Regions from separate parts of the Bacillus sp. AK031 genome, predicted to be linked through region 2. Evidence: a T-box and tRNA genes for the amino acid it is inferred to sense, from the RefSeq annotation. Region 2 holds a T-box; the other regions hold tRNA genes.
What was found. A T-box is a leader RNA that pairs with one kind of tRNA and senses whether it is charged. The one in region 2 lies ahead of thrS (threonine--tRNA ligase), so its partner is inferred to be a tRNA-Thr.

Region 1: it encodes a tRNA-Thr, which carries the amino acid that the T-box ahead of thrS (threonine--tRNA ligase) is inferred to sense. The anticodon was not compared.
Region 3: it encodes a tRNA-Thr, which carries the amino acid that the T-box ahead of thrS (threonine--tRNA ligase) is inferred to sense. The anticodon was not compared.

Annotation. Positions count from the first base shown of each region.
Region 1 covers NZ_CP096424.1:803,906-807,158, forward strand. Annotated here, with positions in the region: rRNA gene M1E09_RS03845 (23S ribosomal RNA) at 1-1,117, shown strand, start outside; rRNA gene rrf (5S ribosomal RNA) at 1,251-1,367, shown strand; tRNA gene M1E09_RS03855 (tRNA-Val) at 1,376-1,451, shown strand; tRNA gene M1E09_RS03860 (tRNA-Thr) at 1,557-1,632, shown strand; tRNA gene M1E09_RS03865 (tRNA-Lys) at 1,647-1,722, shown strand; tRNA gene M1E09_RS03870 (tRNA-Leu) at 1,756-1,840, shown strand; tRNA gene M1E09_RS03875 (tRNA-Gly) at 1,845-1,919, shown strand; tRNA gene M1E09_RS03880 (tRNA-Leu) at 1,931-2,019, shown strand; tRNA gene M1E09_RS03885 (tRNA-Arg) at 2,035-2,111, shown strand; tRNA gene M1E09_RS03890 (tRNA-Pro) at 2,125-2,201, shown strand; tRNA gene M1E09_RS03895 (tRNA-Ala) at 2,220-2,292, shown strand; tRNA gene M1E09_RS03900 (tRNA-Met) at 2,401-2,474, shown strand; tRNA gene M1E09_RS03905 (tRNA-Ile) at 2,481-2,557, shown strand; tRNA gene M1E09_RS03910 (tRNA-Ser) at 2,575-2,667, shown strand; tRNA gene M1E09_RS03915 (tRNA-Met) at 2,685-2,758, shown strand; tRNA gene M1E09_RS03920 (tRNA-Asp) at 2,868-2,944, shown strand; tRNA gene M1E09_RS03925 (tRNA-Phe) at 3,074-3,149, shown strand; tRNA gene M1E09_RS03930 (tRNA-His) at 3,176-3,251, shown strand.
Region 2 covers NZ_CP096424.1:2,331,281-2,334,533, reverse strand. Annotated here, with positions in the region: gene thrS (threonine--tRNA ligase) at 11-1,924, opposite strand; T-box leader at 1,979-2,211, opposite strand; gene M1E09_RS12070 (methyl-accepting chemotaxis protein) at 2,559-3,253, opposite strand, start outside.
Region 3 covers NZ_CP096424.1:3,324,243-3,327,495, forward strand. Annotated here, with positions in the region: gene M1E09_RS17010 (carbohydrate ABC transporter permease) at 1-294, opposite strand, end outside; tRNA gene M1E09_RS17015 (tRNA-Gly) at 554-627, opposite strand; tRNA gene M1E09_RS17020 (tRNA-Leu) at 644-728, opposite strand; tRNA gene M1E09_RS17025 (tRNA-Cys) at 736-810, opposite strand; tRNA gene M1E09_RS17030 (tRNA-Gly) at 816-890, opposite strand; tRNA gene M1E09_RS17035 (tRNA-Gln) at 896-970, opposite strand; tRNA gene M1E09_RS17040 (tRNA-His) at 1,017-1,092, opposite strand; tRNA gene M1E09_RS17045 (tRNA-Trp) at 1,105-1,178, opposite strand; tRNA gene M1E09_RS17050 (tRNA-Tyr) at 1,315-1,398, opposite strand; tRNA gene M1E09_RS17055 (tRNA-Thr) at 1,411-1,486, opposite strand; tRNA gene M1E09_RS17060 (tRNA-Phe) at 1,498-1,573, opposite strand; tRNA gene M1E09_RS17065 (tRNA-Asp) at 1,738-1,814, opposite strand; tRNA gene M1E09_RS17070 (tRNA-Met) at 1,821-1,894, opposite strand; tRNA gene M1E09_RS17075 (tRNA-Val) at 1,923-1,998, opposite strand; tRNA gene M1E09_RS17080 (tRNA-Glu) at 2,102-2,176, opposite strand; tRNA gene M1E09_RS17085 (tRNA-Ser) at 2,190-2,281, opposite strand; tRNA gene M1E09_RS17090 (tRNA-Asn) at 2,286-2,360, opposite strand; rRNA gene rrf (5S ribosomal RNA) at 2,368-2,484, opposite strand; rRNA gene M1E09_RS17100 (23S ribosomal RNA) at 2,619-3,253, opposite strand, start outside.

The DNA of each region.
Region 1 (3,253 bases), 1.5 Mb from region 2:
AAAACACAGGTCTCTGCGAAGCCGTAAGGCGAAGTATAGGGGCTGACGCCTGCCCGGTGCTGGAAGGTTAAGGGGAGTGCTTAGCGCAAGCGAAGGTGCGAACCGAAGCCCCAGTAAACGGCGGCCGTAACTATAACGGTCCTAAGGTAGCGAAATTCCTTGTCGGGTAAGTTCCGACCCGCACGAAAGGCGCAACGATCTGGGCACTGTCTCAACGAGAGACTCGGTGAAATTATAGTACCTGTGAAGATGCAGGTTACCCGCGACAGGACGGAAAGACCCCGTGGAGCTTTACTGTAGCCTGATATTGAATTTTGGCACAGCTTGTACAGGATAGGTAGGAGCCTTGGAAACCGGAGCGCCAGCTTCGGTGGAGGCGCTGGTGGGATACTACCCTGGCTGTGTTGAACTTCTAACCCTCGCCCCTGATCGGGGTGGGAGACAGTGTCAGGTGGGCAGTTTGACTGGGGCGGTCGCCTCCTAAAGAGTAACGGAGGCGCCCAAAGGTTCCCTCAGAATGGTTGGAAATCATTCGCAGAGTGTAAAGGCACAAGGGAGCTTGACTGCGAGACCTACAAGTCGAGCAGGGACGAAAGTCGGGCTTAGTGATCCGGTGGTTCCGCATGGAAGGGCCATCGCTCAACGGATAAAAGCTACCCCGGGGATAACAGGCTTATCTCCCCCAAGAGTCCACATCGACGGGGAGGTTTGGCACCTCGATGTCGGCTCATCGCATCCTGGGGCTGTAGTCGGTCCCAAGGGTTGGGCTGTTCGCCCATTAAAGCGGTACGCGAGCTGGGTTCAGAACGTCGTGAGACAGTTCGGTCCCTATCCGTCGTGGGCGCAGGAAATTTGAGAGGAGCTGTCCTTAGTACGAGAGGACCGGGATGGACGCACCGCTGGTGTACCAGTTGTCTTGCCAAAGGCATCGCTGGGTAGCTATGTGCGGAAGGGATAAGTGCTGAAAGCATCTAAGCATGAAGCCCCCCTCGAGATGAGATTTCCCATCACTTTATGTGAGTAAGATCCCTGAAAGATGATCAGGTAGATAGGTCTGAGGTGGAAGCGTGGCGACACGTGCAGCTGACAGATACTAATCGATCGAGGACTTAACCACAATTATAGCGAAACTCGGAATACTTTCTTTTCTTCATAACTTTATCTAGTTTTGAGTGAATAATTTTTTTCAAAAAACACTTGAAAAAAATAAATAACTCGTTATAATAATACTTGTCCTTAAAAAGACAATGTCTGGTGATTAAGGCGAAGAGGTCACACCCGTTCCCATGCCGAACACGGAAGTTAAGCTCTTCAGCGCCGATGGTAGTTGGGGGATCTCCCCCTGTGAGAGTAGGACGTCGCCAGGCTTTATAATGGAGGATTAGCTCAGCTGGGAGAGCATCTGCCTTACAAGCAGAGGGTCGGCGGTTCGATCCCGTCATCCTCCACCATGATTTTTTTACGAAGCGAAGCGGAGTTAAAAAATATACCAAAAAGTAACATTGAAATCAGATTTAAAACCTAGTATAATTGTTCCTTGTGAGACAAAAACACCTGCCGGTGTAGCTCAACTGGTAGAGCAACTGACTTGTAATCAGTAGGTTGGGGGTTCAAGTCCTCTTGCCGGCACCACTTTTAATTAGTACGAGCCATTAGCTCAGTTGGTAGAGCATCTGACTTTTAATCAGAGGGTCGAAGGTTCGAGTCCTTCATGGCTCACCATAGTTTTTTGCACTGCAAAATAACTATCATTATGCGGGTGTGGCGGAATTGGCAGACGCACCAGACTTAGGATCTGGCGCCGCAAGGCGTGGGGGTTCAAGTCCCTTCACCCGCACCATATTGCGGAAGTAGTTCAGTGGTAGAACACCACCTTGCCAAGGTGGGGGTCGCGGGTTCGAATCCCGTCTTCCGCTCCATATGAGTTCCTGCCGGGGTGGCGGAACTGGCAGACGCACAGGACTTAAAATCCTGCGGTAGGTGACTACCGTACCGGTTCGATTCCGGTCCTCGGCACCAGAGATTTTATCATATGCGCCCGTAGCTCAATTGGATAGAGCGTTTGACTACGGATCAAAAGGTTAGGGGTTCGACTCCTCTCGGGCGCGCCATATTAACACATTGCGGGGAGTAGCTCAGCTTGGTAGAGCACTTGGTTTGGGACCAAGGGGTCGCAGGTTCAAATCCTGTCTTCCCGACCACTTCAAAATTAACATTATGGGGCCTTAGCTCAGCTGGGAGAGCGCCTGCTTTGCACGCAGGAGGTCAGCGGTTCGATCCCGCTAGGCTCCACTTGGTTTTTTTACGAAACTTAGTAGATAAACTTCTGAAAATGTCGCGCAGCGTAGCGAAGCAATGAAAACTTTTGTGAAACTGGAAGCGATACACTTTCAATATCATGGCGGTGTAGCTCAGCTGGCTAGAGCGTACGGTTCATACCCGTGAGGTCGGGGGTTCGATCCCCTCCGCCGCTACTTTACGGACCTTTAGCTCAGTTGGTTAGAGCAGACGGCTCATAACCGTCCGGTCGCAGGTTCGAGTCCTGCAAGGTCCACCATTATTATTGATTCATACGGAGGAATACCCAAGTCCGGCTGAAGGGATCGGTCTTGAAAACCGACAGGGGTGTTAAAGCCCGCGGGGGTTCGAATCCCTCTTCCTCCGCCATATTTCCTTTTTATCGTCGCGGGATGGAGCAGTTCGGTAGCTCGTCGGGCTCATAACCCGAAGGTCGCAGGTTCAAATCCTGCTCCCGCAATACAATTTTCTGGCGTCAATCCTAAATATTTACCTTTTCCTTTTAAAGGATAGATATTTTGACTGGCGTCAAAATTAATGAAGTTTATTTTGCCAAAAGCAAAAAACTTGGTCCGGTAGTTCAGTTGGTTAGAATGCCTGCCTGTCACGCAGGAGGTCGCGGGTTCGAGTCCCGTCCGGACCGCCATTTTTATACAATTTATCTTAGTTCAAACTAAGAGGGTTTCGCTAAAGGTTGGATATTTTGACTATCGTCAAAAATCCCAGAAGACGCTGACAAAGTGATTTGCAGCTTAGCGGAAGCCGAAACCATTATGGCTCAGTAGCTCAGTTGGTAGAGCAATGGACTGAAAATCCATGTGTCGGCGGTTCGATTCCGTCCTGAGCCACCATTTTAATTTTAATATAGTAACTTATGGCGATTGTGGCGAAGTGGTTAACGCATCGGATTGTGGTTCCGACATTCGTGGGTTCGATTCCCATCAGTCGCCCCATT
Region 2 (3,253 bases):
TTTTTCTGTTTTATTGAAGGCTTTTGCTTTCTATCGCTTCTTTAAGAGAAACAATAAATTGTTCCAGCTTGATTTCTTCTGAATCCTTACCGCTGTATTTTCTTACATTGACCGATTGATTTTCCAGCTCATTATCGCCAATAACAAGAATAAACGGGATCTTTTTCATTTGTGCTTCCCTCATTTTATAACCGAGCTTTTCTTCCCTATTGTCTAATTCAACACGAATGCCCTCTTGTTTCATACGTCGGACGATTTCTTCACCATACTGCTGGTGGTGCTGATTTGAAACAGGGATGACGCTGACTTGCTTCGGGGCCAGCCAGAGTGGGAACGCACCAGCAAAGTGTTCGATCAGGATTCCGAGGAAGCGGTCGATCGAACCGAATACGGCACGGTGGATAACCACTGGACGGACCTTCTGGTTGTTTTCATCTATATAATTCAAATCGAATTTCTCAGGCATCTGGAAGTCCAGCTGTACAGTCGCACACTGATGGCTTCTCTTCAGGGCGTCTTTGATGTGGATGTCAATCTTAGGTCCATAAAAAGCTCCGTCGCCTTCATTGATGTTGAATTTATAGCCGAGTTTATTCAATACATTTTGCAGCGCGTTTTCTGCCTGGACCCACAGTGCTTCATCACCCATGTAATCATCCGGTCGTGTAGATAATTCGATATCATATTGAAAACCGAAAGTGTTGTATACATAATCGATTAATTTCAATGCGGAAGTGATTTCGCCTTCGATTTGCTCAGGTGTCACAAAGATATGCGCGTCGTCCTGGCAGAATGTCCGGACCCTTAGCATCCCGTTAAGCGCACCGCTGAATTCATGGCGGTGAACCTGGCCGAATTCAGCCATTCTGATCGGCAGATCCCGGTAGGAATGAAGCTTGTTTTTGAAAATCAGCATATGACCAGGGCAATTCATAGGTTTCAGTGCGAACTTTTGATTATCGACTTCAGAGAAGTACATGTTGTCTTTGTAGTGATCCCAGTGCCCCGACTGTTCCCATAGCCGCTGGTTCATCATGATAGGTGTCCGTACTTCTTCATAATCAAATGAATGCTGCAACTGTCTTAAGAATGACTCAAGTTCATTCCGCATCTTTTGGCCGTTGTTTAAATAGAACGGCATACCCGGTGCTTCTTCTGAAAACATAAACAATTCCAGTTCATTTCCCAGTTTCTTATGATTTCGTTTTTGAGCTTCTTCAATAAAATGGAAATAATCTTCAAGGTCACCCTGCTTTGGAAAAGCAACTCCATACACTCGCTGCAAAACTTTATTGCTGCTGTCTCCTCTCCAGTAAGCACCTGAAACATGAGTTAATTTGACTGCTTTCAGAAAACCAGTCGATGGAACATGCGGCCCCCTGCATAAATCAACGAATTCTCCCTGGCGGTATAGTGTCAGGGATTCTCCCTCTGGAATGTCTTTTATAAGTTCCAATTTAAAAGGGTCCTCGGCGAAAAGTTCTTTGGCCTCATCCCTGGATACCTCTTCCTGTTGGACAGGATGGTTTTCTGAAATGATTTTCTTCATTTCTTTCTCAATCAGTCCAAGCTCTGATTCTGCAATGTTAGTATCAAGATCCATATCATAGTAAAAACCATTCTCAATGACAGGTCCCACTCCCAATAGGACTTTACCGTAGATCCTTCTTACCGCTTGTGCAAGAATATGTGCTGCAGTGTGCCTCATCATTTCAATGCCTTCGGGTGAATGAATATCAAATAATTCAATATCTGCGCTTTCCATAATCGGGCGTCTCATATCATACACTATACCATTTACTTTTCCGCCTGCTGACTTCTTTTTCAAGCTGGGGGAGATTGAATAAGCAATCTCTTCTAATGAAATCCCCGCAGAATATTCTTTTTCATTTCCATCTGGAAACTTAATGAGTACTTTACTCATGGCTGCTCCACTCCCTATATAAAATTAGAAATAAAAAACACACCCATCCCTCTAAAAAGGGACGAGTGTGTGTCATACCCGTGGTTCCACCCTGCTTCCCGCCAAGAACATACAGAGGCGGCTTCATTTATGCTTTATCGCTGCATCTGCGGTATTGATTACTAAGAGTTTCACCAATACAGCTCCAAGGCGGTAAATTCTTCTGTCTGCATCAGGAAGTTTTCAGCCGTGCCTTCCCTCTCTGTAGAGCATATATGAAAAACTCATGTCCTTGTCATCGCTATCATTATTCCGTTATAAAATAAAAAACACACCCATCCCTGTAAAAGGGACGAGTGTGTGTTATACCCGTGGTTCCACCCAGCTTCCCGCCATTCTGAAAAATTGGCGGCTTCAGGTGCTTTATCGCAGCATCTGCGGTATTGATTACTTTCGTTTCACCAATACAACTCCAAGGCGGTAAGTTCATCTCTCTGCGTCAGGAAGTTTTCAGCCGTGCCTTCCCTCTCTGTAGACCGTTTAAGTAGAACTCATGTCCTTATCTTCGTTTGATATAAATTTTTTATTAATATAAAGCATCTTCAGGTTTAAGTCAATATATTCTTAAGAAATATTTTCCTTTTGATCTGAAACCCTAGTCAATTGAGTTTGTAACCGTTGAAAGCTCATCAGACGTGACAGCAACCTGCTGCACGGCTCCGCTGATATCTTCGAAAATCTCCGTTAAGTCAGCCATATCTTTGGCAATCTGCATATTCTGCTGCTTGACTTGCAGCATGGACGCAAGTATCTGGTCGAAGAACGCATTTGTCTCTTTTGTTTCAACCGCTCCTGTCTGGATGCCCCCATTGACTTCATGGATCGTCTTGGACATGGCAGATGAAGAAACATTGATTTCGCTGATGAGACTTCCGACTTGTGAGACGGCATCTTTCGTATTTTCGGCAAGCTTCCTTACTTCTCCTGCCACGACTGCGAAGCCTTTGCCATTTTCTCCTGCGCGTGCTGCTTCAATCGCGGCATTCAAGGCAAGAAGGTTGGTTTGATCAGCGATGGCTGTAACCATGACAGCAATTTGCTCGATCTTTTTCGAACTGGAAATGAGCTGTTCCATATCAGTAGATATCTTATTCATATTGGCCTCTGCTTCATTCATAACAGTTTCCAATCTCTTCAGCTTATTCTTTCCTTCGTTTGATTGTTCTTCAGTCGTGATGGCAATTTCAGATCCCAATTGAGTGACGCTTTCGATTTCCCTTGATTTATTGGCGACCTCCTGGATGGCGGAGCTTGTTTCTTCACTAATGGCAGCAAGTTCCTCAGCATTAC
Region 3 (3,253 bases), 990 kb from region 2:
TATCATAAACTTTGTCGTAAATTTAAATGATTCATAGAAAGCCGGATCATTCGTAAAGATCTTCGTATAGTTCTCAATGCCAACCCACTCAACAGCTGAGCTGACTCCATTCCAAGAAGTAAAAGAATAATAAAGCCCCATCAAAAACGGAACGATTTGAATCACAAGGAAAAACAGCAGTGCCGGTCCCACAAATGCAGCATACGTCAATACTCCTTTGTACTTCTTCTTTTTCATTGCCGGCTGTATCTTCATCTCCGGACTTGCCGGACCGGTCTCTATCTTCGTCTCCACCCTTATCACCGCCTAATTAAAATCAGTTTCTTGTATTATAATGGAAGCGCTTTCTTTAATAGGTCAACAAAATTGACAAAGAAGGGGAAAAATTTTGATTAGTTATGTTGGGATAAGGAGGAGTGCTGGATGTGCTCGGTGACTGTCACTACCCGTTTTTTGAGGAGTTTTGTCGAATGGCTTATCTTTATTGGAGGGAGATCGATAAAATGTAAAAAAAGCCTTTCTCATTATGAGAAAGGCTTTGAATGTGTATGTATGGAGCGGGTGAAGGGAATCGAACCCTCATCATCAGCTTGGAAGGCTGAGGTTTTACCACTAAACTACACCCGCAATATACATATGAAATTGGTACCGGTGGCCGGGGTCGAACCGGCACTCCAGAAGGAACACGATTTTGAGTCGTGCGCGTCTGCCAATTCCGCCACACCGGCATGTGTTTGGAGGCGGCAACCGGATTTGAACCGGTGAATAGAGGTTTTGCAGACCTCTGCCTTACCACTTGGCTATGCCGCCATCAATGGAGCGGAAGACGGGATTCGAACCCGCGACCCCCACCTTGGCAAGGTGGTGTTCTACCACTGAACTACTTCCGCAAAATTGGCTGGGCTAGCTGGATTCGAACCAACGCATGTCGCAGTCAAAGTGCGATGCCTTACCGCTTGGCTATAGCCCATTGATATATTATATGTTTTTGATTTAAATATGTTCAAAATATTTAGTGGGGCGACTGATGGGAATCGAACCCACGAATGTCGGAACCACAATCCGATGCGTTAACCACTTCGCCACAATCGCCACAAATATAATTGGCAGGGGTAGTAGGAATCGAACCCACACTGGAGGTTTTGGAGACCTCTGTTCTACCTTTAAACTATACCCCTATGAAATATTAAAGTATTTGCTGTCTTTACCAGTATACCTTGCTTCGCTTCGATACGCGATTTTCAAGGACAGTTATTTTACTCCGCTTCGCTTCGTAAAGCTAAGGACTGTTATTTTCGCTTTGCGAAAAAACAATGGTGGAGGGGGGCAGATTCGAACTGCCGAACCCGAAGGAGCGGATTTACAGTCCGCCGCGTTTAGCCACTTCGCTACCCCTCCAAATATTCCCGATGGTGCCGGCAAGAGGACTTGAACCCCCAACCTACTGATTACAAGTCAGTTGCTCTACCAGTTGAGCTACACCGGCACTATCTAAAATGGTGGCTCAGGACGGAATCGAACCGCCGACACATGGATTTTCAGTCCATTGCTCTACCAACTGAGCTACTGAGCCATATTTGGTTTCGGCTTCCGCTAAGCTGCGAATTACTTCGTCAGCGCCTTTGCTCACATCCTCATGTACCTGTCAGTGCACTCCGGTGTTCACTCAGTTGCTTCCTTGAACTTCTCAGTTATCGAAACCCTCTTAGATTGAACTAAGATTTTTTTAAAAGATAATGGCGGTCCGGACGGGACTCGAACCCGCGACCTCCTGCGTGACAGGCAGGCATTCTAACCAACTGAACTACCGGACCATGGTATTGCGGGGGCAGGATTTGAACCTGCGACCTTCGGGTTATGAGCCCGACGAGCTACCGAACTGCTCCACCCCGCGACGATGTTAATCTTTTTTTAAAACTTAATGGTGGAGGATGACGGGATCGAACCGCCGACCCTCTGCTTGTAAGGCAGATGCTCTCCCAGCTGAGCTAATCCTCCGTAATGGGTTTTAAGTTTAACTTTTAATAAATCTTATTTAAGATCCTTGCGCTGATGATTTTTTAAGGAAGTTTATTTACTCCGCTTTGCTTCGTAAAAAACCTGGTGACCCCTACGGGATTCGAACCCGTGTTACCGCCGTGAAAGGGCGGTGTCTTAACCGCTTGACCAAGGGGCCAGTTAAGATATAATGGCGGAGAGCAAGGGATTTGAACCCTTGAGACAGGGTTACCCGCCTACACGATTTCCAATCGTGCTCCTTCGGCCACTCGGACAGCTCTCCATTATGGCTCCGCAGGCAGGACTCGAACCTGCGACCGATCGGTTAACAGCCGATAGCTCTACCACTGAGCTACTGCGGAATGGTAAGCCTGGCGACGTCCTACTCTCACAGGGGGAGATCCCCCAACTACCATCGGCGCTGAAGAGCTTAACTTCCGTGTTCGGCATGGGAACGGGTGTGACCTCTTCGCCTTAGTCACCAGACATTGTCTCTTTTTTAGGGACAAGTACTATTATAACGAGTTTTATAATTTTTTCAAGTGTTTTTTTAAAAATTATTCACTCAAAACTAGATAAAGTTATGAAGAAAAGAAAGTATTCCGAGTTTCGCTATAATTGTGGTTAAGTCCTCGATCGATTAGTATCTGTCAGCTGCACGTGTCGCCACGCTTCCACCTCAGACCTATCTACCTGATCATCTTTCAGGGATCTTACTCACATAAAGTGATGGGAAATCTCATCTCGAGGGGGGCTTCATGCTTAGATGCTTTCAGCACTTATCCCTTCCGCACATAGCTACCCAGCGATGCCTTTGGCAAGACAACTGGTACACCAGCGGTGCGTCCATCCCGGTCCTCTCGTACTAAGGACAGCTCCTCTCAAATTTCCTGCGCCCACGACGGATAGGGACCGAACTGTCTCACGACGTTCTGAACCCAGCTCGCGTACCGCTTTAATGGGCGAACAGCCCAACCCTTGGGACCGACTACAGCCCCAGGATGCGATGAGCCGACATCGAGGTGCCAAACCTCCCCGTCGATGTGGACTCTTGGGGGAGATAAGCCTGTTATCCCCGGGGTAGCTTTTATCCGTTGAGCGATGGCCCTTCCATGCGGAACCACCGGATCACTAAGCCCGACTTTCGTCCCTGCTCGACTTGTAGGTCTCGCAGTCAAGCTCCCTTGTGCCTTTACACTCTGCGAATGATTTCCAACCATTCTGAGGGAACCTTTGGGCGCCTCCGTTACTCTTT